Regions from separate parts of the Clostridium amazonense genome, predicted to be linked through region 2. Evidence: riboswitches for the same ligand, from Rfam matches in the RefSeq annotation. Region 2 holds a riboswitch; each other region holds the start of a gene.
What was found. A riboswitch is a leader RNA that binds a small molecule or an ion and turns the genes downstream of it on or off. The one in region 2 is predicted to bind thiamine pyrophosphate.

Region 1: it holds a riboswitch for thiamine pyrophosphate, as region 2 does, so the genes downstream of both, thiD (bifunctional hydroxymethylpyrimidine kinase/phosphomethylpyrimidine kinase) here and thiT (energy-coupled thiamine transporter ThiT) in region 2, are expected to answer to the same signal.
Region 3: it holds a riboswitch for thiamine pyrophosphate, as region 2 does, so the genes downstream of both, thiE (thiamine phosphate synthase) here and thiT (energy-coupled thiamine transporter ThiT) in region 2, are expected to answer to the same signal.

What each region holds. Positions count from the first base shown of each region.
Region 1 is NZ_JBWKMH010000028.1:152,252-162,947, forward strand. Features, by position in the region: gene AC07E4_RS12180 (ABC transporter ATP-binding protein) at 1-615, shown strand, start outside; gene AC07E4_RS12185 (GTP-binding protein) at 1,190-3,145, shown strand; gene AC07E4_RS12190 (phenylacetate--CoA ligase family protein) at 3,435-4,769, shown strand; gene AC07E4_RS12195 (ATP-dependent DNA helicase) at 4,811-7,168, opposite strand; TPP riboswitch at 7,307-7,416, shown strand; gene thiD (bifunctional hydroxymethylpyrimidine kinase/phosphomethylpyrimidine kinase) at 7,483-8,265, shown strand; gene thiM (hydroxyethylthiazole kinase) at 8,301-9,104, shown strand; gene thiE (thiamine phosphate synthase) at 9,097-9,720, shown strand; gene AC07E4_RS12215 (hypothetical protein) at 9,760-9,912, opposite strand; gene AC07E4_RS12220 (AbrB/MazE/SpoVT family DNA-binding domain-containing protein) at 10,142-10,384, opposite strand.
Region 2 is NZ_JBWKMH010000007.1:33,784-44,479, reverse strand. Features, by position in the region: gene AC07E4_RS03945 (hypothetical protein) at 1-287, opposite strand, end outside; gene AC07E4_RS03940 (trimeric intracellular cation channel family protein) at 564-1,301, shown strand; gene AC07E4_RS03935 (ABC transporter ATP-binding protein) at 1,419-2,435, opposite strand; gene AC07E4_RS03930 (ABC transporter permease) at 2,452-3,261, opposite strand; gene AC07E4_RS03925 (ABC transporter permease) at 3,265-4,134, opposite strand; gene AC07E4_RS03920 (ABC transporter substrate-binding protein) at 4,140-5,375, opposite strand; gene thiT (energy-coupled thiamine transporter ThiT) at 5,684-6,280, opposite strand; TPP riboswitch at 6,434-6,536, opposite strand; gene trmB (tRNA (guanosine(46)-N7)-methyltransferase TrmB) at 6,665-7,321, opposite strand; gene AC07E4_RS03905 (FtsX-like permease family protein) at 7,445-10,687, opposite strand; gene AC07E4_RS03900 (ABC transporter ATP-binding protein) at 10,690-10,696, opposite strand, start outside.
Region 3 is NZ_JBWKMH010000028.1:127,711-138,406, forward strand. Features, by position in the region: gene AC07E4_RS12095 (ABC transporter ATP-binding protein) at 1-122, shown strand, start outside; gene AC07E4_RS12100 (ABC transporter ATP-binding protein) at 125-1,864, shown strand; gene AC07E4_RS12105 (DapH/DapD/GlmU-related protein) at 2,289-2,921, shown strand; TPP riboswitch at 3,017-3,113, shown strand; gene thiE (thiamine phosphate synthase) at 3,209-4,243, shown strand; gene thiC (phosphomethylpyrimidine synthase ThiC) at 4,285-5,589, shown strand; gene AC07E4_RS12120 (CD3324 family protein) at 6,056-6,328, shown strand; gene AC07E4_RS12125 (ABC transporter ATP-binding protein) at 6,530-8,332, shown strand; gene AC07E4_RS12130 (ABC transporter ATP-binding protein) at 8,329-10,137, shown strand; gene AC07E4_RS12135 (GNAT family N-acetyltransferase) at 10,321-10,696, shown strand, end outside.

The DNA of each region.
Region 1 (10,696 bases), on a different contig from region 2:
ATAAAGGTGGAGGCTTTAAAAAATATAAATCTGACTATTAATCAAGGAGAATTTGTTGCTATAGTAGGAGTTAGTGGCTCAGGGAAAAGTACGCTTTTACATGCTATGGCTGGAATAGATAAGCCAACAGAAGGTAATGTAATTATTGATAATGAAAATATATATGATTTAGATGTAGATAATCTTGCAGTTTTTAGAAGAAGAAATATAGGATTTGTATTTCAATCATTTAACTTAATACCTGTTTTGACTTTAGAGGAAAATATAGAACTACCTGTATTATTAGATCATGAAAAACCAGATAAGTATTACTTAAATGAATTATTAAATTTATTAGAATTAAAAGATAGAAAAAATCATATTCCATCTCAGCTTTCAGGAGGACAACAGCAAAGGGCTGCTATAGCAAGGGCGTTGATATACAAACCTTCAATTATATTTGCAGATGAGCCAACAGGAAATCTTGATAAGGAAAATTCAAAAGAAGTAATGGAACTACTTAAGTTATCTTCTAAGAAATATAAACAAACACTAGTTGTGGTAACTCATGATTTAGAAATAGCATCAGCGGCAGATAGAATAATTACACTTTCTGATGGAAAGATTATAAGTTGATTTTTATAGAAGTTAGTCTTAAAAGACTAGCTTTTATTTTTATAATTTAACTTTTAATCTTCATATTTTCATATGTATATAAATATAAAGTAGTTAATATTTATGATAAAATACAATTAATACTATAGGATTTCAAGTTGAAAAATGAAATTACTCTTATTTCAATTGATAAAGATATAGTCGAGTGTTATACACAAATTAGCAATTAACGATGAACAATTAACAATGAAGGATAAAACTGAAGTATCAGTTTTAAAAAAAACAATTTTTATAATGATTTGCAGAGTAAATTAATTGAAAATAATATAAAAACGTAGTTTTTAGGCAGTTCTATTCATAAATATTAAGAACGAAGTGAATAATATTAACCAGCATTGGTAATTGCTAACTGTTAATTGATAATTGGTTCCAAACATAACAATGGAATAAACTATAAGATAAGTAATATCATTTGAGAAAGCTATTATTTTCAAATTAAAATAAGATGTTAATTTTGGTGTTTTAAAATGGTGGCTGAGAAGTTAGTTTGGGCAGCTTTTTTTATAGATAGAAATATGAAATAGAGGTAATAAATATGAATAAAACAATTGGTGTTTTAGCACATGTAGATGCAGGAAAGACTACGTTTTGTGAGCAAGTTTTATATCACACAAAATGTATTAGAAATAGAGGAAGGGTGGATCATAAGAATACACTTTTAGATAGTCATTATATAGAAAAGGAAAGGGGAATAACAATTTTTTCTGATCAAGCTATGTTTAATTATAATGAAAGTAATTATTTTTTAGTAGATACTCCAGGACATATAGATTTTTCATCAGAAATGGAGAGAGCAATTCAGATTATGGATTATGCAATTATTATAGTTAGTGCATCTGATGGAATACAGAGTCATACAGAAACTGTTTGGAATTTACTAAGAAAACATAATATACCAACATTTTTCTTTATAAATAAAATAGATATTCCTCATGTGGATTATAAAAATATAATAGAAGAAATTAAAAACAACTTAAGTTTAGATACTCTTTTTATAAAGGATAGTTTAAAAGATGAACAATTAGATAATGAAGTTGTTGAATTTATAGCAGAAAGAGATGAATTAATATTAGAAGGATATTTAGAATGTGAAGTGAAAAAAGAAGAATGTATAAAAGCTTTGAGGAAAATGATAAAAAATAATTTAGTTTTTCCTTGTTTTATAGGTTCGGCACTTCAAGATATAGGAATATATGAATTTATAGATTCATTAGATATTTTAACTTATACTAACTACAATGAAGATGAGTTGTTCAGTGGAAGAGTTTACAAAGTTAAGTATGATGAAGATAAAAATAGAATTACATATATTAAAGTTCTTAAGGGAAGATTAAAAGTAAAAGAAGAGATTAGTGTTAAATGTGGAAATAGTAATAATTTAAATAAAATAAATCAAATAAGAATTTATAATGGTACTAAATTTAAAGCAGTAGAAAGTGTGAAAGCTGGTGAATTATGTGGCATTATTGGAATTCAAAATGCTATAGCTGGAGATGGATTAGGTGAGGTAAAAGAAAAGGTATATAGTGATATAAAGACAACTTTAAAATCAAAGGTGTTTTATGATGCATCACTAAATATAAAAGATGTTTTAAATATTTTTAAAATTTTAGAGGAAGAAGATCCAAATTTAAATATAAAATGGGATGAACATTTAAAAGAATTACATGTAAATATTATGGGAACTATACAACTTGAAATATTAAAAGATATTATAAATGAAAGATTTAATATGAATGTAGATTTTGGACCATGTGAGATTTTGTATAAAGAAACTATAGAAAATGAGAGTATAGGATATGGACATTTTGAGCCCTTAAAACATTATGCAGAAGTACATCTTAGTATAAAAAATGGAGAAAGAGGATCAGGAGTTGTTTATGAGAGTAAATGTCATAGTGATGATTTAACCGCAGGTAATCAAAATTTAGTAGGTACACATATACTTGAAAAGGAACATAGGGGAATTCTTACAGGTTCACCATTAACAGATTTGAAAATAACATTACTAACTGGTAGAGCTCACAATAAACATACTTGTGGTGGAGATTTTAGAGAAGCTACATTAAGAGCATTAAGACAAGGGTTAGAAAAAGCAAATAATATTTTATTAGAACCTTATTATAATTTCAAGATAGAGGCTGAAATGGATTATATGGGAAGAATAATAAGTGATATACAGAAATTAAATGGGATTTTTGAATCACCTGATATACAAATGGACAAAGTAGTTATAAAAGGAAGAGGCCCTGTTGCAACATTTATGGATTATGGAAAAGAACTTATAAAAGTTACAAAAGGAAAAGGCAAGATTAGTTTTAATTTTGCTGGTTACGATGTGTGTCATAATAGTGAGGAAATTATAGAAAAAATAAATTACAATAAGGATGCAGATATAGAGTATACATCCAGTTCTGTGTTTTGTTCTAAAGGTCAAGGATTTATTGTAAAGGGAAATGAAGCAGAGAATCATATGCATTGCTTGAAATGATATAGTATGTAACTAATTTAACATTTTTACACATAATGGTATATACTGATTTATAGGAAGCGAAAATTAGTTAAAAACTAGTTTTTTATAAAATATTATAATTTGTTTTAAAGGCAAAGAAAATATTGTAGAGTGGATTTCAATCCATGGGGATATTCAACATCAACTATTATTGTTAATTTTTGATTAGTTGAAAATATATTAATAGGAATAAATGGTAACTGTATATTTGTCAATTGATAAAGAGGTTATTTTGACTTTGATACGATATATAAGGAAGTGAAAGGATATGCTTATAGATTTAGCTAAGTACGGTAAGAAACTATACAAACATAATGAATTTAGTAGAGAAGAAATTATAAATTATAGTGAACGTAAGTTTAGAAGGACAATAAAGTATGCTTATAGAAATAGTGAATTTTATAAGAAGTTATATTCTTCAAATGGAATAGAATATGGAGATTTAAGCAATATAAATATTAGGGATATTCCTATCATTGATAAAAAATATATTAGAGAAAATTTTTATGATATAGCAGTAAGCAATATATCTAAAGACAAAATTGAAAATGCTATAAAGGGTGACAGCTTATTACCAAGAGTAGGAGAAAAATATATTGTCCATACATCGGGTAGTACAGGAATTCCTACTAATTTTTTGTATAATAAGAGAGCATTAATGATTCTTGAATCTAACTTTGTGAGATTAACATTGCAAGGTGGAGAAAAAAAATTAGGATTAAGTGATTTTCCTTTAAGAAATCTTTATATAGCACCAGTGGGAAGTGGATATGCGTGTACTGCACTTGCTATATTTGGAATGCAAGAATATAAATGTAAAAGTGTTGTTATAAATGCACAAAAACCATTAGATGAATGGGTAAAACTTATAAAAGATTATAATCCTACTTATTTGTCAGGTTATCCATCTTGTTTAAATTTAGTTGCATCATTAAAGGAAGAAGGAAGAATAGATATAAAACCGAAGAAAATAATCACTGGTGGAGAATCTTTAACAAAAGAAGCTAGTGAATATTATAAGAAAGTGTTTGGTGCAGATGTAATTGATTATTATGGTTGCACTGAATCTATTTTTATAGGAGCAGGTAGTAGCTTTTATGATGGAATTTATCTTTATGATGATTTAAATTATACTGAAGTAGATGATAGTAATAGATTAATAATAACACCATTATATAACAGAGAATTTCCACTTATAAGATATAGATTAAGTGATATTGTAGATGGATTTACAAAAGAACAGTTTGGTAGTCTTCCATATACTCATATGAACAAAGTTATGGGAAGAGAAGAAGAAATTATGTGGTTTGTAAACTCAAAAGGAAAAAGAGATTTTCTTCATCCATTATTTTTAGATGATTTAGATGTTAAAGGAATAACAAAATATCAATTTGTACAGAAAAGCATAAATTATTTTGAAATAAGATGTATAACATCAAGTAGGGCAAATGAAAATTTAGAAAAAAGAGAAATAGAAAATCAAATAGATAGATTTTTAAGTGCTAAAGATTTAAACAATGTAAAATATAATATAAAGTTTGTAGATAAATTACAGGTAAATAAAAATACTGGAAAAACTAAGATAGTTATAAAAGAAATATAAAAGAAATGGAGTTGTGATATGTTTTAACACAACTCCGTTTTTTATATGTTGAAGAATTGTTTTATTATATTTTCAGATTTTAATGAAGTATTTATGATAGTTTGTGGGAAAAAGTGCTTTGGTAATAGTTGTTGATATAATGAAGAGGAAAAACGTTCATCTATTAAAAATATAATTCCTTTGTCATCATCACTTCTTATAACTCTTCCAGCTGCTTGAATTACTTTGTTTATTCCTGGAAAAGTATATGCATAATGAAATCCATCACCATTTTTACTATCAAAATGATCCTTAATTAAATTTTGTTTTAATGAAAGTTTAGGTAGTCCTACTCCAACGATAATAGAACCAATTAAAGAATCTCCTTTTAAGTCTATACCTTCTGAAAATACTCCACCAAGAACACAAAAACCTATTATGTTTTGTGTTGTATTAAACTTATCAATAAAATTTAGTCTTTCATCTTCAGTCATAAATGTATCTTGCATAATTATATTGTTGTAATTAAACTCTTCAGTCATTAAATTATAAATATCTTTCATATATTTATAAGAAGGAAAAAATACCATGTAATTTCCTTTCTTTATATTGAAGGTAGTATGAATATAATTACAAACTTTTTTATAATTTGCTTCACGTTTTGTATATTTTGTGGAAACATTATTAGCTATAATAATTTCTCTATTTTTTGTATCAAATGGAGATGTCAAAGTAAGATTATAATCACCATCATCAAAAGCTAAAAGTTCTTTATAATATGGCATAGGTGAAAGAGTTGCAGAAAATAATATAGTAGATACTGCATTTTTAAAAGAAATTTTAAGAGCTGAACTAGGGTTTATACAGAATATATTTATTGTAAGTTCAGAACTAGTTTTTTCGCTATAGCAAATATAATTTTCATCAAAAATATCATTTTTTTTAAGGAAATCATTAATTTTGAAATATAAATCTAATACATTATCTTTAAAATTAATATTATCTTTAGCAAGATAAGTTGTCATAGCATCAAAAACTATGTGCAAAGATTTTATAAATTCAGTTGGGACAGAATCAAATATATAAAAGTTATTTTCTTCATTATATTTTCTAATTTCAATCATTACTTTATTTACTTTATCCAATTTTTTATAAAGTGAAAAGTCATCATTTTTTATAATTTTCTTTAAGTTTAAGAATTCACTTTTAGAAAGTGAAGAAGAATACATATCACGAGCTCTATCAACTAAATTGTGGGCTTCATCAATTAGTAATATGTTTTCATTTTTCTTTTCATTAAAATATGTTTTTAAAGATACTTGCATATCAAAAACATAATTATAATCACATATTATAAAATCACAATAACTTATTAAATCAAGAGATATTTCAAAAGGACAAACCTTATGCTTCATACTATAACTATTTATTATTTCTTTATTTATGTTATCTTCGTTTTCAATAATATCTAGTATAGCATTATTAGCTCTATCAAAATGTCCTTTAGCAAATTCGCAAATAGTAGGATCGCAATTCACATTTTCTTTAAAACATATTTTTTCCTTTGCTGTTAAAGTTAAAGTTTTTAACTTTAAACCTTGATTTCTTAAAAGATTTATAGTATTTTCAGCTATAATTTTAGTACTACTTTTTGCCGTAAGATAAAAAATTCTATTACCTAGTTTTTGTTCTAAAGCCTTTAATGATGGAAACACAGTTGAAATAGTTTTACCAATTCCAGTTGGAGCTTCTAAAAATAATTTTTTGTTATGTTTTATTGTTTGATAAACTGTTACAGAAAGCTCTCTTTGATTGGGTCTATATTTTTCAAAGGGAAATTTTAAAATCTTTATAGAATTATTTCTTAAATTTTTAAAATTATAATCTAAAGTTAAAAATTTGAAATATTTATCAATAGTACAAAAAAAGAAATCTTTAAGATCATCAAAAGAAAAAATTTCACTAAAATCTTTTGATAAAAATGTATCTCGATTTACATATATAATCTTAATAGTTACTTTATCAAGATTATAGAGTTTACAATACATATAACCATATATTTTGGCTTGGGCTATGTGAAGTTCATTGTATATTTCAATAGAAAGTATATCTCGTGATGTACTTTTGATTTCCAAGATTTCAGCGTAGTTATCTTTTGAAATTACACCATCAATTCGACCTTCTAAAAAAATATTTAAACTTTTATAACTAAAAGTATCTTTAATTGGAACTTCTTTTAAAAATTCTTCTTCTTTTTCTTTATGTTCATTTTCATATTCTTTTTGAATGTTTTTATGTATTTTAGTTCCTTCAATAGCAGAACTAGAAGATACATACTCACTATTTAAGTCACCATATCTATAAACAAATTCTACTAGGCTTCTTACAGAAAGCTTAGCACAAGTATTGTCATTATCCAAAACTTAACCCCATTTCGTATAAAGATTGTAATATAATAATATTTTATCAAAGTAGGATAAGTTTACAAGGGAGAATTAAATATATTCGTCACTTGTTATTTTATTAAATATGTTTTAATATAGAATTAACAAAGAAATAAATGTAAGTATGGGAGCAAAAAGCATTTTGCTGAGAGGAAATTGTAGATATTTCGACCGTTGACCTGATCTGGATAATGCCAGCGTAGGAAATCTTAAAGTATATTAAGAATATTATGCTCCTTATCAAGTTTTGGTAAGGAGTTTTTTTATTAAAAAAAGAAAGAGGGATGTTTATGAAAAAGGTACTTACAATAGCAGGGTCAGACAGTAGCGGGGGAGCTGGAATTCAGGCTGATTTAAAAGCGTTTTCAGCAAATAAAACTTTTGGAATGAGTGTTATAACAGCAATAACAGCACAAAATACTATGGGGGTAACGGATATATTTGATATTCCAGAAAGTACTGTAGAATCTCAAATACGAGCTATATTTGAGGATATTGAAGTGTCAGCTACAAAAATAGGAATGGTATCTAATGAAAGAATTATAATAAAAATAGCAAGTGAATTAAAAAAATATAATGCAGAGAATATAGTTGTAGATCCAGTTATGGTATCAACAACAGGATATGATCTTTTAAAACCGGAAGCTAAAAAGGCTCTTATAGAAAATTTACTTCCAATAGCAAAAGTTTTAACACCTAATTTAAGAGAAACTGAAGTTTTATGTGATATGAAGATAGATACTATAGAGGATATGAAAGAAGCAGGTAAAAAAATCCTTCAAATGGGACCTGAATATGTATTAGTAAAAGGTGGTCATTTAGAAGGTAATTGTATTGATGTTTTAGTATCAAAAGATAATATAGTGGAATTAGTAGGAGAAAGAATTAACTCTAAAAATACACATGGAACAGGATGTACTTTATCATCAGCAATAGCATCAAATTTAGCAAATGGATATGATGTTTTAGAATCTGTAAGACTTGCAAAAGAATATATAACAGGTGCAATAAAAAATAGTTTTGATGTAGGACATGGTAGTGGACCTGTAAATCATTTTTATAAATTTTATTAAAGAATAAAGTTATTTGAAAGGTAATAGGGATAATTATGATAAATGAATTTTCAAAGTACATAAATGTAGTAAGAGAAAAGAAACCGTTGGTTTATCATATAACCAATGCTGTAACAATAAATGATTGTGCTAATGTAACCTTAGCAATAGGTGCATCACCACTTATGAGTTTTTGTGAAGATGAACTAGAGGAAATTTTAAGTTTTGCATCAGCATTAGTTATAAATATAGGAACTATGGATAAATCAATGATTAATATAGTGAAAAAGGCAGGGATGATAGCAAATAGATTTAAAAAACCTGTAATTTTAGATCCAGTAGGGGCAGGTGCAACATCAGCGAGAAAGAAACTTTTAGAAGATTTAGTTAAAAATATTAAGTTTGATGTAATAAAAGGAAATATGGCTGAAATAAAAAGTATATTGGGACTTAATATTACTGTAAAAGGTGTTGATTCAATAGAAAATATGGAAAATGCAGTAGAGCTAGGAAAAGCATTGTCAGAAAAGTTAGACACAACAGTAGTGATTACAGGAAAAGAAGATGTCATATGTTATAAGAAAAAAGTTGCCAAAATAAATAATGGACATGAGATGATGGCACGAATAACGGGAACAGGATGTATGACAGCATCCTTAATAGGTTCATACATAGGCGCAATTAAGGATGGATTTATAGCTGCAACATTAGGTACACTTTCTATGAGTTTGTGTGGTGAAAATGCTGTTAAAGACTTAAAACAAGGTGAGGGCACTGGAAGTTTAAGAGTAGGTATAATAGATAAACTATCATTGTTAGATGAAAAGCAGTTAGAGATGGGAGATGTAATTTTTGAATAAAATAGATTACTCACTGTATTTAGTGACAGATAGAAATATTTTAAAAAATAGAGATTTGAAAGATGAGGTAGAAAATGCTATTAAAGGTGGCGTAACTCTAGTTCAATTAAGAGAAAAAGAGTGTGGTGGAAAAGATTTCCTTGAATATGCAATTGAAGTTAAAGAAATCACTGATAAATATAATGTTCCACTTATTATAAATGATAGAGTAGATATTGCACTAGCAATAGATGCAGCTGGAGTTCATGTTGGACAAAATGATATTCCAGCTAAAGTAGTTAGAGAATTAATAGGAAAAAATAAAGTATTAGGAATATCAGCGTCAAATTTGGAAGAAGCTAAAAAAGCTGTAGAGGATGGAGCAGATTATTTAGGAATAGGGGCTATTTATAGTACAAGCACTAAAAAAGATGCTAAAAATGTTAAATTAAATATGTTAAAAGAAATAAGAGATAATATAAAAATACCTATAGTTGCTATAGGTGGAATAGATAAGAATAATGCAAAAGAGGTAATAGAATGTAATATAGATGGTATAGCTGTTGTTAGTGCTATACTTTCTGAAAATGATATAGAATTAGCAGCTAAAAACTTGAAAAGCTTTTTTATAAAATAAGAAGAAAAGGGTCAATTTACTGACCCTTTTCTAAATTTATTAAAAGTCCCAGCCATAGTCACATCCACAATCACAGCCACAGCCACAATCATCATCAAATCCTCCGAATAAAAGAAGTAGAATTATTATGCCACAAGGACCTATTACTGGCCAGAAAAATAATAATATAATAAAGAACCAAAGTTCATCCATTTTATAACCCCCATTTAGAAGGAATCTTATAAAATCATTTTGTTTTATTAAGATTCCTAATATAAAAATAAGTTTGTTGTTAATATAATACTAATCTAAACTTTATTATTTAGATTAGTTTATATTCTATATTATGACTTATATATATAAAGGGTGACTTTTTATAACAATAAAGAAAAAAATATCTCTAATATCAAATAAAAGTCACTTTCTTTATATAGTTTTATATTTATTTTTGATTTAATTCAGCAAGACAGCTTTTGCAAATATTTTTTCCTTTATAGTTTTCTACATCTCTAGCATTGCCACAGAATATACATGCTGGTTCATATTTTTTTAGAATTATTTGATCACCATCTACATATATTTCTAATGCATCTTTAATCTCAATATCTAAAGTTCTCCTAAGCTCTATAGGTATTACTATTCTACCTAACTCATCTACTCTTCTAACTATACCTGTTGATTTCATTTTTATCCTCCTAATCGCTACGATAAATTTATAAGTGAAAAAACACTTATAGTATATATTATCAAAACTTACTTATATAGGTGTTAGTTTTGATGTAAAAAATATAAAAAACTTTATAACAGTGGAACTATATTATTAAATTATCCAATTAATCTAAAAATATACATAATGTACAAGTTGTTAAATAAAAAATTTTTACAATGGGAAAATTTTATTTAATTTAAATAAAAAATTTAGAAAAATATATAAAATGTAATATATATGAAATGAGATTAATATCAAAGTATATTATATGTAGAATAAAATAAAAAA
Region 2 (10,696 bases):
TTTGGTGATTGTCTTTCATATACTCTTTTTATAGTATCAAGTAACTCTTTTTGTTCATCTTTATCTAAATTTTTATTTAACATATCTCCAATTATTTCACAACATTCGTCATATGCTATATAGTCACGACTATATAATTCATTAGCTAATAATTGTCTTTTTTGATTTAATTCTTCTCTAACTTTTTCAATTTCAGCTTCATTAGATAAGTATTTTTTAGCTATTTTTAATGCTGCAATATCCTTATCTAATCTAACTATTGATTTTTCTAAGTTTTCATTTTCCATTTAATTAATCTCACTTTTCACTTTTTTATTTAATCATTTAAATTGCATATATCTTTTATAAAATAATTTAAATAACAATTATTCCATTATACCATTAACTGAAATTCAATCAATACATTATTTTAAAACTCTCTATAATCTAGGACTTTTCTATAATTGTTTCAAATAAATCTACAAGTTTCCAGTTTTTTATTATATAATTTACTTTGGCAATGTAAACTATATTAAAATTTTTATTACTTTTTTATGTTTTATATTTTATTTAGGAGAGTAATTATGTTTTTATTAAGTATTTTTGAATTTATTGGAACGGTAGCTTTTGCTGTGTCTGGCACACTTATAGCTATTCAAAAAAAACTAGATCTATTTGGAATATTGACATTAGCTGTAGTTACAGCTGTAGGCGGAGGAATTTTTAGAGATATTTTAATTGGTGCTAATCCTCCAAATGCCTTTAAAAACCCTTTTTACTGTTTTATAAGTATACTTACTGCAATAGTTGTAATAGGGTTATATACTTTAATTTCTAAAATAACATATAATAGGATAATAAAAGAAATAAAATTTTCAACTTCAAATGAGGATATGCAACGTATAGAACTAAAACAAAGAATTGACTTTTTGCGTAGAAGAACTGCTATACTTAGGAAAATAAATATTGTTTTAGATGCTATCGGCTTAGGTGTTTTTACTGCCGTTGGTGCTAATATAGCTACATCTAATAATTTTGCCAATTTATTTTTAGTTATATGTCTTGGTTCAATCACTGGTATTGGTGGTGGAATTGTAAGAGATGTATTTGTACAAGATATTCCCATGGTTTTTAAAAAAGAGATTTATGCACTTGCATCAATTTTAGGTGGATTATCATTTTGGTTTTTACATAATTATGTACCACGTGTAAATGCTCTTTATATTTGTTCTTTTATAACTTTTACATTTAGAATACTTTCTGTAAAATTTAATTGGAACTTACCAAATTTAGCACTTAGCCGAAATGTTGCTAAAAATTAAATTTTAAAAGGGCTGTATCAAAATTAAATAATTAGCCCTAAGAAATAAAATGACCAAATTCTAAAAATGAATTTGGTCATTTTTTGGGTAACAGAAGATTTTTGTTATGAAACACTTTTAAATCATATAAAATATAGCTTTTTCTGTATCTACTTCTATTTTTATATTTTGTCCAATGACAAAATCATATTCTCTATAAGTTTCAACTATCAATTCAATATCTTTATATAACACAACTAAACTATATTTATCACCTAAATATTTTACATTTAATATTTTACTTTCACTTTCTTTATCACTATCTAAAATTTTAATATCTTTAGGTTTAATCATTAATGTGTACTTTCCATCTTTCAATGATGTGTTATATGTACCTATCTTACTCGTAAATACACCATTTTTGCATACTCCATCTATATAATTCATATCACCAAAGTAATCTGCTACCGCTCTAGAACATGGATTATTATATACCTTTTTTGCTTTGTCATATTGGACTATTTCTCCATTTATCATCATAGCTATTCTATTTGACATCAAAAGAGCTTCTTCTTTATCATGAGTAACCATAATTGTTGTTATTCCCATTTCTCTTTGTAACTTCATAACAAGATCTCTCATTTTATATCTTAAATTTTCATCTAAACTTGAAAATGGTTCATCTAATAAAAGTATTTCTGGTTCACTTGCTATTGCTCTAGCTAATGCTACCCTTTGTTTCTGACCACCTGAAAGTTCATAAACTTTTCTTTTCTCATATCCCTTAAGACCAACTTTTTCAAGCATTATCTTTGACTTTTCTTTTCTATCATCTTTATTTATACCTTTCATTTTAAGTCCAAACTCTACATTTTCAATTACATTCATATTCGGAAAAAGTCTTAAATCTTGAAATACTATTACTGTTCCTCTTTTCTCTGGTGGAAAATCTTTCACATCTTTACCATCAATAAGTATTTCCCCTGCTGTTGGCTCTATAAGACCTGCTATTGTTTTAAGAAGTGTACTTTTTCCACATCCAGATGCTCCTAAAAGTGAAATCATTTCACCACTTTCAACATTTAAATTTATATTTTCATTTATAATTTTTTTTCCTAATTCAACTTTAATATTTCTCAACACTAGTTCATGCATTAAATACTGCTCCTTTTTATCCGAAAAAATAAGTGTTTTCTATATCATAATATTTTTTTATAAGCTTCTCAAATAAAATGAAAACACCTAAAGTAGCAATTATAAACATAACTCCATAAGCTGATGCAATGGTTCTATCTCCACTTTGAATATATGGAAGCATAATCATGGAGAAAGTAACTACTCGTCCACCTCCAATTATGAAAGTTAAAAAGTATTGGCTAAAGGAAATAATAAAAGCCATACTAAATGATGATATTATACCTGGCATCAATATAGGTATAGTTATATTGATAAATGCTTTTAATGGCGATGCTCCTAATACTCTTGCTTGCATTTCTAATTTATTTCCGACAACTTCTGTTACTTCTGATATAATTTTCATAGTGTATGGAATACAAACAATTATATGTACTAATATTACACCTACTACTGTATCATTTATCCCCATTTTTATAAAAAATATTTGAATCCCCATTCCAAAAGCTGTAGCTGGTACTATTATTGGCATAAGTATTACAAACTTAAAAATGTTTTTGCCATAAAAATTATACATTGTAATAGCTCTTGCTGCTGGAATACTTATGATTACAGAAATAATTGCCACTATACAAGATATTAAAACACTGTTTAAAAGTACTTTTATAGCTCCTGAATATCCTCCAAACAACTCTTTAATTGCTCTAGTTGAAAATGTTTCTGGAAATATATTGGGGAAAGACCACCTTCCCGCAATACTCCATAATATCAAAATAAGAACAGGAAAGATTATAAAAAATAATGCTAAATATATAAAAACTGTTTTTAATATATTTTTATTCCTCATTCTCTATTGTCCTCCCTGTGCTTTTACTATATTTGTTTGAATGATTTTGTAATATACATAAGTTAAAATTATTGATATTATTACCATAATACTGTTTAACACCATTGCATATGGTCTATTTAATAGACTTGGATGAATATATTCTACATATGCCATTACTGGCAATGCCTTTGGACTAGTTGGTCCTAATAAATATGGAATTTCATAAGCACCAAAGGAATATGCAAATATAATTATAAATGAAGTTGCTATTGTGCTTTTGCATAGTGGCAATGTTATATTAAAGAATGTTTTAAATTTAGATGCACCTAAATTTATAGCAGCTTCTCCTAGTGACGAATCAATATTAGCCATTATAGTAGATACTATTAGTATGACAAAAGGTATCTCCTTCCACAAATATGCAAGTATTATTCCAATTCCATTTCTATCATATAGTAAGCTTATGAACATTTCTTGGTTTTCTATAAATCCTAAGGAATAAAATATCCTTGATATAATTCCACTTTGTGAAAATATATTTATTATAAGTAAGGCTGAAACCATATGTGGTACTATTATTGGTATTTTAAATAATTGAAAGATTTTTCTTTTCATTAAGCCAGTAGTTGAAACCACATAACTTATAACAATTCCTATAATGATTGCAAAAATAGACGAAACCAATGATATATATATACTTTGTTTAATTCCCAGTATTATGTTTTTATTTTCAAATATCATTTTATAATAATCTAATGTAAAATCTTTAAGTCCAATAGCTGGAATTATACCAAAGCTTTGAATTATACCATTAATAAGTCCATGGATAAATAATATCATTAGCATTAGTACAGGCATGATCATAATATATGGTTTTAATTTTTTATGCATTATAATTATCCTCTAGCTGCAACTTCTTCTTGCCATATTGCTTCTATTACTGGTACTAGTTTTGCTGGTACTTCTGGAACTCTTTTTTCTAAAAGTTCATCTGAAGGTATAACTCCTTTTCCCGCATTAACTGAATTAAATAAATTTTTTTCTTCAGTATTAAGTTTATCAAAATCCACTACAGGCAAATCACCCCAATTTTTAGGATCGTATTTTGAAGATTGCATTTCTGGACTAATTATTGCATTAATCACAGCTAATGCTCCATCTATATTAGATGCATTTTCTGGTATTGCTACAAAGTGTGTATTTCCTATTGTTCCTTTATCAAATATAAAAGATCTAGATGTATCTGTAAATCTTCCACTTTCTATCATTGTTGCTACTGAATTAGGATTATATGACATAGTCATAACAAGCTCTCCATCTGCAAACATATTTTCTACTTGTGATGTTGATGCTGGATATGTTTTTCCTTCATTCCAAAGATAAGGCTTTAATTCATTAAGATAATCCATAGCAGGTTTTATAGCTTTTCTAACCTCTTCCTTATCACCACTTAAATCTTTTACTTTATCATATCCTACTGTTTCATATATAATATTTCTCACAAATGCACTTCCTGTAAAATCTGGTGGTGCTGCATATGTAACTTTACCTTTATATTTCTTTACAAACTCTAATAACTCCGCTGTATTTTTAGGTGTTTCTTTTGTAATATTAGAATCATTTATTAAAACAAACTGAGCTTTTCCATATGGTACTTCATGACCTTTAATTTCATATCCAAAATCATATTTTGCTTCATCTGAAGTTCCATCCAAGTACTTTTCATAATTTGGAATGTACTGTGTAATAGGTCCATATAATAATTTACTTTCCATTGCAGTATAAAAATTTTCTCCATTTATCCAAACTAAGTCAACTGCACCCTCTTTATTTCCTGCTTGCTTTTCCCCAATCATCTTATTAAGAATTTGATCTATATCCATAGGAACTCTTTTTAATGTAATATCATAATTTTCTTTTACATACTTTGAAAGTATAGTATCTATCCACCTATTAGTGTGTTCGTCTCCTCCCCATCCATAAAAATTCACAGTAGTTCCCTTGGCATTTTCTGCTATCTCCTTAAAATCTCCTCTAGTTTCATTTGCCTCTTCTTTTTTATTTTCCTTAGAACATCCTACAAAAACAAACATAATAGCTATTGTCATTATTAATACGAGATTTTTAACTATCTTTTTCAAATTTATTCCTCCTTTTTTAACTTGTTTAAATTGGTATATTTTTCATTATACATATACAGAATACTACATAACTTTATTTAATCCTAGTAAAATAAGACATTTAAATAGTTGTTTTTCTTTTATTTATAAAATTTAATAATAATTAATCTTTATAATTATTATTATCAAAAACATATTTTATTATTTAAATAAGTACTGTTTATTTGTACTGCATTAAATTAATTTTCAACTTAATTAATTTAATGCAAAATAAAAAAATGGAGAAAATAAACTTCTCCACTTTTTAGTATCATATATATCTAATTAACTTTTGCTGCTTTTTCTAATCTCTTAAGTGGCATTGCAGTTACAAGAACTGTTGTTAATAATCCTTCAACACCAGCTGATGATAAATTATATATTAATGAATATAACCAAACATTCATTCCAGCTGGTGCATATTGTCCAAAGAAAACAGCACCAGATACTACCATTGATAATACACTTAATCCAGCTGCAAATAAACATCCTGCAATTACATTAGATTTCTTTTCCCTACCAAATGTACCTGCAAGTCCAAGTGCCATTCCACCAAGTAAGTAATCTAATATAAATTGTGCTGGATGAACTATAGTTGCTCCATTTAAAAGTTTTAACAAACCAAATATAGCTCCTCCTGTAAGTCCTGCTTGTCTACCATATAATAGTGCCAATATCATTGTTGGCATCATTGAAAACAAACTTATTCCCCCTCCTTGAGGATATTTTATAAATTCAATCAAATATAATACAAAGGACATTGCACTAAACATCCCTATCATAACTATACTTTTAACATTAAATTTTGCATTTTTGATAAGATCTACAACATAAAAAATCATTAATACAATACTAAGAATCGTTGCGAAAATAACCATTTTCCTTCCTCCTAAATAATTTTATTATTTAATAATTAGTTTTTTCTTTTCATTTTTCTGATATTTTCAAATATTTTATACAAAACAAAAGCTATACTCCATGCGGAATATAGCTTTTAACTTTATATAAAGTTTTTAATTATATACATAAACATAATTTAAACTTTGCTTTCCTCCGCTGGTATTATCCATATCAGGTACAAGGGTTAATATTTATAAATATCTCTCAGCCACTTAGGCACCCCTAGCTAATTATTATATTTTTCATTATCATTATAACTCAAAATTTACAAAACATCTATAGTTTCTTTACAATTATCTGTAAAATATATAAAAGAAAAAAGCATAGGGTTATTATTTATATACCTATGCTTAAATTTAAAATTAATTTTTAATTGCTTTTAAAAACTTTATCTTTATTCCTTGTGCACTAAACATATCTTCGTGTTCTGTAGTCACATTACCTTCAAATCCACTGTTATGTAAATCGTATGTTATATATTCTATTTTGAAGTTACTTTCTTTAAAGTATTCTAAAGATTCTTCAAAAAGTTCATCATCATCTGTTTTAAACCAGATTTCTCCGTCCTCTTTTAAGAATTCCCTATATTTATTTAATTGTCTTGTGTGTGTTAATCTTCTTTTTTTATGTCTTTCCTTAGGCCAAGGATTGCAAAAGTTTATATAAATTCTATCTATTTTATCATTGCTATCTAACATTTCATCAATAATAGCAATTTCTTGTGCCATTAATTTTACATTATCTACTTTTCTTCCCTTTTCCTCAAATGAAGCTTCTATATTTCTTTTAGCTAAAACAAGTACTTCATCTTTTATGTCTATTGCTATATAATTTATATTTTCATTTTCTGCTGCATGTACAGCCATAAATGTTCCTTTTCCACATCCTAGTTCTAAGTATATTGGCTGATTTCTAGTGAAAGATTCACTCCACTTTCCTTTATATTCAGTAGGATTTGTTATAAAAAAACTACATTCTTCTAATTCTGGTCTAGCCCAAGGCTTTCTTCTCATTCTCATATCTATTCGCTCCATCCTTACCTTTTATTTTATCAAGGATTGTTTTCTTAAATTTCATTCCTTATATTTTATACTCAATTATTATACATATTTACTTAAATTCTATCAACTTATATTTAACTTTTAATCTACTGATTTTAATGATTCAACCATTTGTATTTTTTTTAATTTGTAATACATTGTAAAATTAACTACTATGGCAAACATGAAAGTTAATAAAAATGAATATACATAGCTAATACTTCTTATGCTTCTTCCAAACATAATAGTTTCAAGTTCTACAGTTAACATAATGTATTTATGTAAGGCTACTCCTAAACCTAGTCCTACAATTATACCTATAAACGTTAAAATGATATTTTCCCTATAGACATATTTAGCAACTTCATTATCATAAAAGCCTAAAACTTTAATTGTTGCAATTTCTCTTAGTCTTTCACTAATATTTATATTTGTTAAATTATATAGTACTACAAACGCTAATGCTCCAGCAGATACTATCATTACTAAAACAACATAATTTAAGCTGGATATTGTATCCTTAAAATTATTTTTTATTCCAGAATTAAATCCTACAGATTTTACATTTTCCTTGGAAATAATATCTTTAGACAATTCATCCTCAAAATTTTTAGAATTATCCACTGTTTTTGCTATAATTTCATTAAATTCAACTTTATTTTTAGTTTTGTTTTCATAAAGTGATTTATCCATATATAAATAATGAAACGTATATTGCTCTGTAATTCCTGAAATCCTAATTTCAAATTCCTTTTCTCCATCCTTTACCTTAATAACATCAGCAACTTTAACATTTAATTGATTTGCTATTTTTTCACTAATAATAGCACCGTCTTCATCTAGTTTTAAGGTTTCTTTATTCTTCCTGTTTCTCATGGAAATAAACTCTTCTAATCTATCATTATTTTCAGGAATAATAAATTTTACATCCTTTTCTATATCATTAGATGAAATTTTTATATTTTTACTTTGTAACATCATATAATCTGATATTCTACTATCATTTTTTAACGTATGTTTAAATTCATCTAATTTATTCTCACTCTGGTTAAAATCAATATTTATGGACATATCATATTTATATATTTCACCAAACTGCTTATCTACTATAGCTTTTATTGAATCCTTTATACCAAATCCACATAAAAGCAAAGCTGTACACCCTGCAATACCTATTACTGTCATAAAGAAACGTTTCTTATATCTAAATATATTTCTAGCTGTAACTTTTTCAGTAAAACTAAATCTTTTCCATATAAAAGGTATTCTTTCCAAAAATATACGTTTACCATTTTTCGGTGATTTAGGTCTCATTAAAATAGATGGTGTTTCTTTAAGTTCTTTATTGCACGCAAATACTGCAGCCATTGTAGTTATTAAAACTGCAGCAACAGTGGATACAGTAGCATAATACCAATTAAACTTTAATATTACATTTGGCATAGAATACATTATTCCATATGCATTAAATATTATTGTTGGAAATACTGTAAATCCTATTGCTATACCTAATATACTTCCACTTACACTTGCAAATGCTGCATATAAAATATATTTAGATGCTATAGTTGCTTTATTATATCCTAATGCTTTTAGCGTTCCTATTGTTTCCCTTTGTTCATCAACCATTCTTGTCATAGTCGTTAAACAAACTAATGCTGCTACTAAAAAGAAGAATAATGGAAACACTTTTGCTATTGCTTCTATTCTATCTGCAGACCCTTCATAGTCTACAAAACTATAATTAGATTTTCTATCAAGAACATACCAATTTACTTCATTTATATCTTTTAATTTTTCTTCAGATTTATTTATCTCTTTTTCTGCCTTTAAAAATTCTGCTTCTGCTTTCTTTTTACTTTCTTCATATTTTAACTGACCTTTAGATAATTCACTTTTTCCATTATTAATCTTATTTTGTGCTTCAATAAACTGATTTTCCGCTTCCTTTTTCTTTGTTATTAATTCTTCATTATTTTTATCTAGCTCTATTTTTGCTAATGTTAATTGTTCTTTACTATAAGCTAATTTGCTTTCATTCTCAGTAAACATTTGTTTTTTACTATTCAATTCAACTTTAGCTAAGTTCAACTTTTTCTTACTTTCATTTAATATATTTTCTAATATTACTATTTGCTCTTGTATTTTCTCTTTATCATCCTCTTCAATATGTGTTTTTAGCATTAATTTTAAATTGGATATTTTATTTTCTAGTTCATTAATTCCATTTTCACTAGCTTTAATTTGCTCCTCACCAATTCTAATAGAATCTTCTATTTCTTTTCTTTTACTTATAAACTCATTGTAACCCCTATTATATTCAGATTCTCCTTTTTTTAACTCAGAATATCCATTAGAAATTTCATTTTCGGCATTCTCAATAAATACTCTAAATTCATTCTGTTTGGATTGTAACTCTGATTGTGCCAACTCTAATTCTTTTTTAGAATTTTCTATTTCATTTTTTGCTATGTTTAATTCTTTCTCAGCCTCTAACTTTTTATTTTTTAATTGCTCTTTTCCATCAGCAATTTTCTTTTTTCCATCTACTATAACTTCCTGATACCTTATTTTGCTTCTTTCTTTTCCAACCTCTTCAAGCTTGTCTTTTATTGGAATTACAACATCAAAATAATCATCATCATATGTAAATTTTTCTTTAGCATTATTTATTGTTATAAAAGTTTCCGTATATACTTCACTTTTAAAATTTTCTTGTGGAATCATTATGTAGTTTCCAACAGAACCATTTCCTATATTACTGTTTCCTTTTTCATAAGATAAATAATATGGTGTCTCTACTAATCCAACTACAGTATATTCATTTTCTTTTAGACTATCTTTAATATCTTTATCTGTTCCAGACTGAAGACTCAACTTTGATCCTACTTTTACATCAAAATCTGCTATTTTACTATTTTCTACAAGACATTCATTAGATTTTTCTGGATATCTTCCTTCTACTATTTTTACTTTGTTTATATAATTTTCATTATCCTTTGTATCTTCATATTTAGGTAACCCATGAACTCTTAATACTGTCTCAACATTTTTTATATTGCTAATAACATCCATAGAATATGTTGGATATATTCCTTTAACACCATCTACTTCATTTATTGCTTTAATATCTTCATTTGTAAATCCTAATGTTGATATTAACTGAATATCCATAAAATTGTAGTCATCATAATATTTATCCGCAGTTATTTTCATATCCGGAGAACCTACATTTATTCCAGAAAAAAAAGCTACACCTATGGCTACTATTGCAAATATAGATAAAAATCTACCTAAAGATTTTTTTATTTCTCTTAAAGTATCTTTTCTTATAGAATTATTCATAACTACCAC
Region 3 (10,696 bases), on a different contig from region 2:
AGATTTTTGTTGTTAAAGATGGAGAAGTGTCTGGATTTGGTACACATGAGGAACTTCTAGAAAAAAACTCTTTGTATAAATCTATGTGGCAAGCACATATTGGTGTAAAGGATGGTGAGTAATTATGATTAGTGCGTTAAAGAAGATATGGAGTTTTGCAGGCGAAGAGAAGAATAATATTAATAAATCAATTATAATAGGTTTTTTATTTGCAATATTTCATATGTTTCAAATTAGTGCTATTTATTTTATTGTTATAGGACTTGTTGAAAAAGAAAATAGTAAGAATTCAGCATGGATTGCTTTAATTTTTTTAATAATAAGTATAGTTGGAAGAACAATTACAAACTATTTTTCACAATTACAACAAACTCATGCAGGATATTTTATGGTTGCAAATAAGAGAATAGCTATAGGTAATAAATTAAAAGCTGTGCCTATGGGGTATTTTAATAATAATAGTATTGGTGAAATTACAGGAATTACAACCACAGTTTTGGATGATGTTGAAAATACTGCACCAATGGTTTTAGTAAATATTTTAAGTGGATTTATTAATTCAATTGTGTTTACTGTTATGATATTAGCGTTTGAATTTAAAATAGGACTATTAGTTGTTGTTGGAACAATTATATATTTATTTGTAACTTCATTAATGGAAAAGAAATCAAGAGTATTGGCACCAAAGCGTCAAGAATCTAAGTCCAAATTAGTAGAAGCAGTATTGGAACAAATACAGGGAATGCATATTATAAAAGCATTTAATTTGACAGGTAAAGGCGATAAGAGGATTCGTGATTCATTAGAATATAATAGAAGTTCAAATTTTAAAATTGAAAAGTTATTTACACCATATACTATAGCACAAGCAATGGTTTTAAATATATTTAGTGTAATCATGATTATAGTATCTGTTTTTATGTATTTAGACGGAAACATGGAATTAACTAATGCTTTAATGTGTATTATTGTTTCATTTATGGTATTTGCTCAAATTGAATCAGCTGGAAGTGCAATGGCGGTTCTTCGTGTAGTAAGCAGTTCTATAGATCATGCTGATAAAACTGATAGTATGCCACAAATGGATAGCAATGGAAAGGATATTATTCCTAAAAATTATAATATTGAATTTGAAAATGTTAGTTTTTCTTATGATAAAAAGAAAATTCTTGATAATATTTCTATAACATTTCCTGAAAAAACTATGACTGCAGTAATTGGACCAAGTGGTTCAGGAAAAACAACTATGTGTAATCTTATTGCAAGATTTTGGGATGTAAATAGTGGAACTATTAAAATTGGTGGAAAAAATATTAAAGAATATACATTAGAATCATTGATGAATGAAATTAGCATGGTATTTCAAAATGTTTATTTGTTTCAAGATACTATTGAAAACAATATTAAGTTTGGAAGACCAGATGCTAGTCATGATGAAGTTATAAAAGCAGCTAAAAAAGCATGTTGCCATGATTTTATTATGAGTTTACCTAATGGATATAATACAGTTGTTGGAGAAGGAGGAGCAAGTCTTTCAGGAGGAGAAAAACAACGTATTTCAATAGCAAGAGCTATTTTAAAAGATGCTGCCATTATAATATTTGATGAAGCAACAGCTAATGTTGATCCAGAGAATGAAGATAGGTTACAAATTGCTATAGAAGAGCTAACAAAAGATAAAACTATTATTATGATTGCTCATAGATTGAAAACAGTTCGTAATGCAGATCAAATATTAGTAATTAATAATGGTAAAATTGAACAAAAAGGTAAACATGATGATTTGATAGTTAAAGAAGGTATTTATTCTACTTTTATTAATGCAAGAAAAGAATCAATAGGATGGAAGTTAGAAGCAAAGTAGATTGATAAATTTATGTTTAATAAAGCTATAATATAGATTTCAAACTTAAAAATGAAATTAGTCTTATTCTAATTGAGAAAAAGCAATTTAAAGTGTTGTACAAAAATTAACAATTAACGATAAAAGATAAAACTAAAATATCAGTTTTTTTTAATCAATTTCTATAATAATTTACAAAGCAATTTAGTTCACTAATAGCTGTTTAGTCTTGCAAATAAAATGGCAAATTCATTAAAGTTTCTTTGAAATTTTTATGAATAACGTTTTAAATAATTACTGTTTCTTGGAATAACACTATTCTCATTTGATACTTGAATAATTTCATTTTTCAGCTTGGAACCCTATAATATAAATTATTGATTTTAACAACTTGGTATTAAAGTTAATATAATAAAGTAGATTACTTAGTGATTAAGGTGTTGAGATGTATAATATTAAAGATGAAAAGTATGAACCAATAAGGTTAAGAAATGCGTATGCTTATTTTGTTTCTGAAAACCCATCTACTATGTTTAATACTACAAGTGTATTTCCTAAAATAGATGAAAGTGTATTTATAGGACCATTTTCTAGTGTGATAGGAGATGTGAACATAGAAAAAGATGTTTTTGTAGGTTGTAGTGTAGTGTTAAGAGCAGATGAGGGAAGTCCATTTTATATAGGATCTGGTTCTAATATACAAGATGGAGTTGTATTTCATGGATTAAAGAATAATAAATTTTATGTAAATGATAAGGAGTATTCAATTTATGTTGGAAGAAAAGTAAGTATAGCGCATGGAGCATTAATTCATGGACCAGTTATTATTGGAAATCATACATTTGTGGGATTTAGAGCGGTTGTTTCTAATGCTATAGTTGAAGATAACTGTTATATTGATACTGGAGCAATAGTGACTAGTGGTGTTAGGATATCTGAAGGTAAATATGTTCCAGTTGGAGCTATAGTAGATACACAAAAAAAAGCAGATAATTTGTTAAGTGTATCAAGTGAGCAAGTGGATTTTTCAGAAAAAGTTGTTGATGTAAATATGGAGTTTGGTAAGAATTATAAATAAAATTAATTTGGAAATAAAATAAATAATTTGAAATTTTATGTTGCAATATGTGTAAATGTTGTTATAATGAAGTTGTAAGAAGAATTGAATATTGGAAATGTAGCTAGGGGTGCCTTAAGGCTGAGAAGATTATGTCTAACTCTTGAACCTGATGTGGTTAATACCACCGTAGGGAAGCAAATTGTTAAGTTAATTTATGATGTTTGTATGTTTTAAGCTTGCCTAGGGGCAAGCTTTTTATTTTTGCAAAAAAGTTATGAGATAGAATAAAGGGGTGACTGAAGATTATGTCATTATATAGAGCTGTGGATGCAAATATTAATAGAGTTTGTGAGGGGATACGAGTTTTAGAGGATATTTCAAGATTTCACTTTGAAAATACATATACAACAAAGAAGCTTCGAGAGTTTCGTCATGAAGTAAGAAAAACTTTTAGTTCAAATGAACTTATATATAGCAGAGATTCAAGTGGCGATGTTGGAAGAAAAATTTCGGAAGCATCTACTTTGGATAAAAAGAATACTGTAGATGATATTATAAAATCTAATTTTAAAAGAGCTCAAGAAGGTTTAAGAACAATAGAGGAAATATTAAAAATTTTAGGAAATTACGAAATAGGCAAAAAATACGAAAAATTAAGATTTAAATCATATGAACTTGAAAAAGAAATGATTAAAAGAAAATTTATCTTTAAAGATAGTATATATGCTATTTTAGGTGAAGATTTTTCAAATGGAAAAGATAATATAACAGTTACGAAAGAGTTAGTGGAGAATGGAATTAAAGTAATTCAGTATAGAGAGAAAAATAAAGATAAGAATTATAAGATAAATCAATGCTTGGAGATTAAGAAAATTCTTCAAGGAACAGATGTAACTTTTATAGTTAATGATGATATTGATATTGCTTTAGCTGCTGGTGCTGATGGAGTACATTTAGGACAAGAGGATTTAAAACCTGTTGTTGTTAGAAATTTAAATCCAAATTTTATAATTGGACTTTCAACACATAATAAGAAACAAGCTTTAGAAGCTTTAGAATTATATTATTCTAATGTAATTGATTACATTGGCGTTGGTCCTATGTTTGATACAAATACTAAGAAGAACATAGAAAAAAGTGATGGTTTAAATTATTTAAAATGGGTTTCAGAAAATATAAATATGCCAAGTGTTGCAATTGGTGGAATTAAAGAAGAAAATATTAAGTCAGTTATAGAAAATGGTGGAAATTGTGTTGCTATGATTTCTGAATTAGTTGGAGCTAGTGACATCACTGAAAAGGTAAATTCAATAAGAAATATTTTTTCAACATCATTTTAAAATATAAGTATAATTTTATAAGTATGAAAGGGGATTTAATTATGCAATATACAACTCAAATGGATGCTGCTAAAAAAAATATTATAACAAAAGAGATGGAAATAGTAGCTAAGAATGAAAAAATGGAAGTTGAAACTTTAAGAAAGTTAGTAGCAGAGGGGAAAGTAGCTATACCAGCAAATAAAAATCATAAAAGTTTAGTAGCAAAGGGTGTAGGACAAGGCTTAACTACAAAAATAAATGTTAACTTAGGTATATCAAGAGATTGCTGCAATGTAGATGCAGAGCTTGAAAAAGTTAAAGTTGCATTAGATATGAATGCAGATGCAATAATGGATTTAAGTAACTATGGAAAAACTTATGAGTTTAGAAAAAAACTTATTGATATGTCTACAGCAATAATAGGAACAGTTCCAATGTATGATGTAGTTGGTTTTTATGATAAAGAACTTAAAGATTTAACTGTAGATGAGTTTTTTGATGTAGTTGAAAAACATGCTAAAGATGGTGTTGACTTTGTAACTATTCATGCAGGATTAAATAGAGAAACTGTTGAAACATTTAAAAGAAATCCTAGACTTACAAATATAGTTTCAAGAGGTGGTTCATTATTATATGCTTGGATGGAACTTAACAACAAGGAAAATCCATTCTATGAACATTTTGATAGATTATTAGATATATGTGAAAAATATGATTTAACATTAAGTCTTGGTGATGCATGCAGACCAGGATGTATAGATGATAGTAGTGATGCATCTCAAATTAAAGAACTTATGGTTCTTGGAGAGCTTACAAAAAGAGCATGGGAAAGAAGTGTACAAGTTATTATAGAAGGACCAGGACATATGGCTATAAATGAAATAGAAGCTAATATGATTTTAGAGAAAAAACTTTGTCATGGTGCACCATTTTATGTACTTGGACCTTTAGTTACAGATATAGCGCCAGGATATGACCATATAACAAGTGCTATAGGTGGAGCTATAGCAGCAACTTATGGAGCTGATTTCTTATGTTATGTTACACCAGCAGAACACTTAAGACTTCCAAATCTAGAAGATATGAAAGAAGGAATAGTTGCATGTAAAATAGCAGCTCATGCTGGTGATATAGCAAAAGGTGTAAATGGAGCTAGAGAAAGAGATAATGAAATGGGTAAAGCAAGAAAGGATCTTGATTGGGATAAGATGTTTGAAATTGCAATAGATAGTGAAAAACCAAAAAGATATAGAGAAGAATCACTTCCACAGCATAGTGATACTTGCACTATGTGTGGAAAAATGTGCGCAGTTAGAAATATGAAAAAGGTTTTAAAAGGTGAAGATGTAGATATACTAAAATAATATAAAAAAACCTAACTAGAATAAATAAAAAAACTGTAGGAGTAAAATCTTACAGTTTTTTAATGTTTTGATATAAAAAAATGATATAATAAAAAGGAAATGATTTCAAATAATGTAAGATATGTTTGGAGGGATATAGATTGTTAATTACAGTAGATAAAAGAACTATCTTTTATTTAAGACTTTATGAAGGCTCATAGCAATGACTGCTATAGAGGAAACAAGCTCGAATTTAAAACTATTTTTTTAGATGTAAATATATTGATTTCAAAACAAATATTTAATTTAAGATGGTTGCGAGCTAGTCTCACTATTTAGGGATTTTAAGTTTTGGAGTTAATAATTTTAAAGATGAACTTAGAACCCTATATAAGATAAAAACTTATGTTTTTGTTATGAGCGTAAAAGTTATTATAGCAGTCTTTGCGGATAAATCTTTATAAATATTATAAGGAGGAGCAAAGATATGGCTTATATTAAGGCTGAAACTGTTTTACCAGATGAAGTAATAAAAATAATTCAAAAATATATAGATGGAGAGTGTTTATATATTCCAAGAAAAGATGGAGAAAAGAAATCTTGGGGAGAAAAAAATGGAACTAGAAGAAGTCTTAAAGAAAGAAATAGATGTATTTTTAATAAATATAGTAATGGATATTCAGTTTCAAAATTATCAGAAGAATATTATCTTTCTGAAAAAAGTATCAGAAGAATAATAAGTTCTGAGAAATATAATTAAATAATAATTTTATTATAAAGGTTTAAGCTTTTGCTTAAACCTTTATAATGTATTGGAGTTTGTTTAAAAAAATAGAATATATTGTAAATAGAATTTTAATAAAATAGTAATATAATATAAAAGGGAAATAAATTACATAAATTGTATGCATTTAGAATTTTTATATTTTAGCAATTTAAAATTATTAAGGAGGAGAAAATTTTGGAGATTGGGTTAGAAAAGAAATATTACAAAACCTTTGACATTGTAAGAATTCCATTTAAAGCATCTAAACTATATACAATATTGTTGTTTATAATTAGCTTATTAGATGGAATAGTCCCTACTTTTCAAGTAGTGGTAACAGCTACTTTTTTAGATACAGCAATTGCAGTATTTAAAAATGAAAAAAGTTATAATGAAGTAATTGCTCCAATAATCATATTAATAGCATTACTTGCATATATTTGGGTTTCTGACAAGTTAGCAAAACTTGTAGAGGCAAAGCTGGAAATTAAACTAAGAGAAAGTTTTAAAACTAGTATAATGGAAAAAAGGGCGAAGTTAGAGTATAGGTATATAGAAAACGATGAGACTTGGAATTTAATGTCAAGGGTTTCTAAAGATAGTGAAATTAAGTGTAAAGATGCGTATAAAAATCTATTAGCTATGTGTAAATTTTCAATTAAAGTTATAGGATTACTTTTTATATTATTTACAAAAGTATGGTGGACACCACTTGTTATAATAGCAATCTCAGTGCCATTGTTAAAATTAGCTTTAAAAGGTGGAAAGGCTAGTTATGATGCAGAGAGAATACTTTCAAAGTATCAAAGAAAATTTGAATATTTGGGAGAAGTTCTTACAGGAAGAGAAGCTGTAGATGAAAGAAGTTTATTTAGATATACTGATGATATAAATGAAAAATGGATAAATGAATATGAAACTGCTAGAAAAATAGAGTATAAAGTACTTTTGAAGTGGTTTATAAAAATGAAGTCTAGTGGAGTTATAACAACATTGCTTTCAGTAATTATAATTATAGTATTTATAAAACCAGTTTTAAATGGTGAAATTACTATAGGATTTTTTATAGCTATATCTAATGCAGTTTTTGGTTTAATTCAAATAATGTCATGGCAGATTTCTAATATTGCAGATACTTTAGCAAAAAACAAAGAGTATCTAAAAGATTTAAGTGAATTAGTAAATTTAGATGAATGTGAAGGTGCTATAGAGAAGCCTTATAACATTTCTGAAAATGTAAAATCCTTAGAATTTAAAAATGTGTCTTTTAAATATCCAGGAACTAATAATTATATACTAAAGGAACTTTCTTTTAAAATTGATGAAGGAAAACACTATGCATTTGTAGGAACAAATGGTGCAGGGAAAAGTACAATAACAAAACTTATAACTGGTTTATACGATAACTTTGAAGGTGAAATCCTCATAAATGATAAAAGTATAAGAGAATATACAAAGAGCCAATTAAAATCTTTATTTGCTATAGTACATCAAGATTTTTCAAAATATTTCGTAAAATTAAAAGATAATGTTGCACTAGGAAATATTAATTCTATGGAGAACAAATCTGATGATGGATATATATATGAAGCTATAAAAACAGTTAAATTAAATGATTTTGTAGATACTCTTCCAAATAAATTAGATACAGAGCTTGGAAAAATAAAAGACAATGGAATAGATCTTTCTGGAGGACAGTGGCAAAGATTAGGAATTGCTAGAGCCATCGTAAGTAATGCTTCACTTAAAATTTTAGATGAACCAACAGCAGCATTAGATCCAATAAGTGAAAGCAATATGTATGAGGAGTTTGAAAAAATAAGTAGAGGAGGAACTACTATTTTCATAAGTCATAGACTCGGTTCTACTAAACTAGCTGATGAAATTTTTGTTATAGACAATGGTAAAGTTGCAGAAAGTGGTTCTCATGATGAACTTATGAATATAGATGGAATATATAAAAATATGTATGAAAGTCAAAGGGGATGGTATTTATGATGGATAATAATAAAGGAATATCTTTTTTTACAATACTAAAGAAAACAATACCATTAGCATTTTTTGCATGCCCTATATACTTTATGATTAATAACATTGTAGGAATGTTTCATGGAATGAGCTTTGGTGTAAATACCTATGTAACACAAAGATTTTTTGACTTAACAGAAAGAGAAGTAAGATTAGGAGGATCATTTTCAAAAATACTTTATGGTGCCATAGTACTTGGTATTGTACTTGTTATAAGTCAAGTACTGAATGGTGTGTCTAATTTTATGAGCAATAATATGGAAAAAAAGATGACAGGAAAGTTTTTAAAGTTAATTAATGAAAAAGCTGGAAAGCTTAATCAAGTTGATTTTGAAAATCCTAAATGTTTGGATGATATAAATAAGGCAAAAGAAGGAGCTAAGGGAAGTATTAATCTTATTCTAGTACTTAGTTTTATACTTATGTGTTATTTTCCATATATTATTTTCATGGCAATTTATCTTTATAGATTAAAACCTATTTTAGCTATATCATTAGTAATAATATTTATACCAGTAGCATTTACCCAATTTGTTAGAGTAAAAATATTTGGAGATTTAGAAGATAAGTCAGCACCATTAAGAAGGCAGACTGAATATTATGAAGGTTGTATAGTTGGAAAGGAATATTATAAGGAAACTAGAATTTTAGGTGCATTTAATTATTTTAGAAAATTATATACTGATGCTGTAAAGTTGCTTAATAATAATATATGGAAAGCTGAGAAGAAGGCAGCAATTATAGAACTTTCTATGAGTATATTAACTTTTTTAGGATATGCTGGTGTTTTATATCTATTATTAGATGCATTAATGAAAAAGGAAATATCTATAGGAGCATTTGGAGCAGTATTTGCATCTGTAGATATGATGTTTGGAATGATGGAAGAAATAGTTTATATGCACATTGGTAGTATTACCAAGGAAATAGGTTTAGTTAGAAATTTTATTAGATTTTTAGATATGCCTGAAAGATGTGGTGAAGAAGTTTATACAAATGGATCAATAGGAATTGATATAGACAATGTTTCATTCCAATATCCATGTGCTAATAAAAAATCACTGGATAGTGTAAATTTAAAAATAAAAGAAAATGAAACTATAGCTATTGTAGGTGAAAATGGAGCAGGAAAAACTACGTTAGTAAAGCTTATAATGGGTATTTATATGCCAACAGAAGGAACTGTAAACATAGGGAATGTAGATACTAAAAAAGCATCAATGAAATCATTGTATAAGGATATTTCATGTGTTTTTCAAAAATATCAAAGATATAAAATGACACTTAAAGAAAATGTAGTTATTGGGTATGTAGATGGTGATGATAAGTACATTGAAAATAATTTTGATAATTCTATATATAAATCTGATTTAGATGTAAATAGAAAAAGTTTTCCAGATGGATATGAAACAATGCTTTCAAGAGAGTTTGATGGTGTGGATCTTTCTGGTGGACAGTGGCAAAGAGTTGCTATTGCAAGAGGATTTTATAAAAATCATAAGATGATAGTTTTAGATGAACCAACAGCAGCAATAGATCCTGTTGAAGAAACAAAAATATATAAAAAGTTTTCAGAAATGGCTAAGGGGAATACAGCAATAATAGTTACTCATAGATTAGGCTCAGCTAAAATTGCAGATAGAATAGTGGTTATGGATGATGGAAGAATATCAGAAATAGGAAGTCATGAAGAACTAATGGAGAGTAATGGGAAATATAGAGAAATGTATGATGCACAAAGACAATGGTATGTAAGAGAAGAGGAAACAGTTTAATTTTAAAATATGTAAAATAGAAAAGAATCTAAGAAGTAGTTAAAGCTTTTTAGGTTCTTTTTTATGCTTCTATTATTTGAAAGTCTATATTCTCAAGTTTAATTAGTAATTGTTTAAGGGATATAGTTTCCTTTAGGGCTATGTTAGTATTTTAGTATAGAAGTTATTTGAGGAGGGGGAAAAATGAATTTAGAGTTTAGAAAAGCTACAAGAGAAGAGTCAAAGTTAATGGTAAATTGGAAATTTGAAGGGGAGTATTCATTTTATGACAATGATAAAACAAAAGCCAAAAAAGAATGTATAGAAAACATGTTTGAAGATGAATTTGCATTTGTCATTTACAATGAAAATAATGAACTTATAGGGAATTGTTGTTTTGATAGAGATGAAGATGATAATGGTAAAGAGGTGCTTTTATTTGGCATTCAAATGAAGCCAGAACTTACGGGAAAAGGACTTGGTAAAGAAGTTGTAGAAAAAGCTTTAGAATTTGGAAAAAGCAAATTTAAGTATAATGAAATTAATCTATTAGTTGCAAAGTTTAATAAGAGAGCTATAA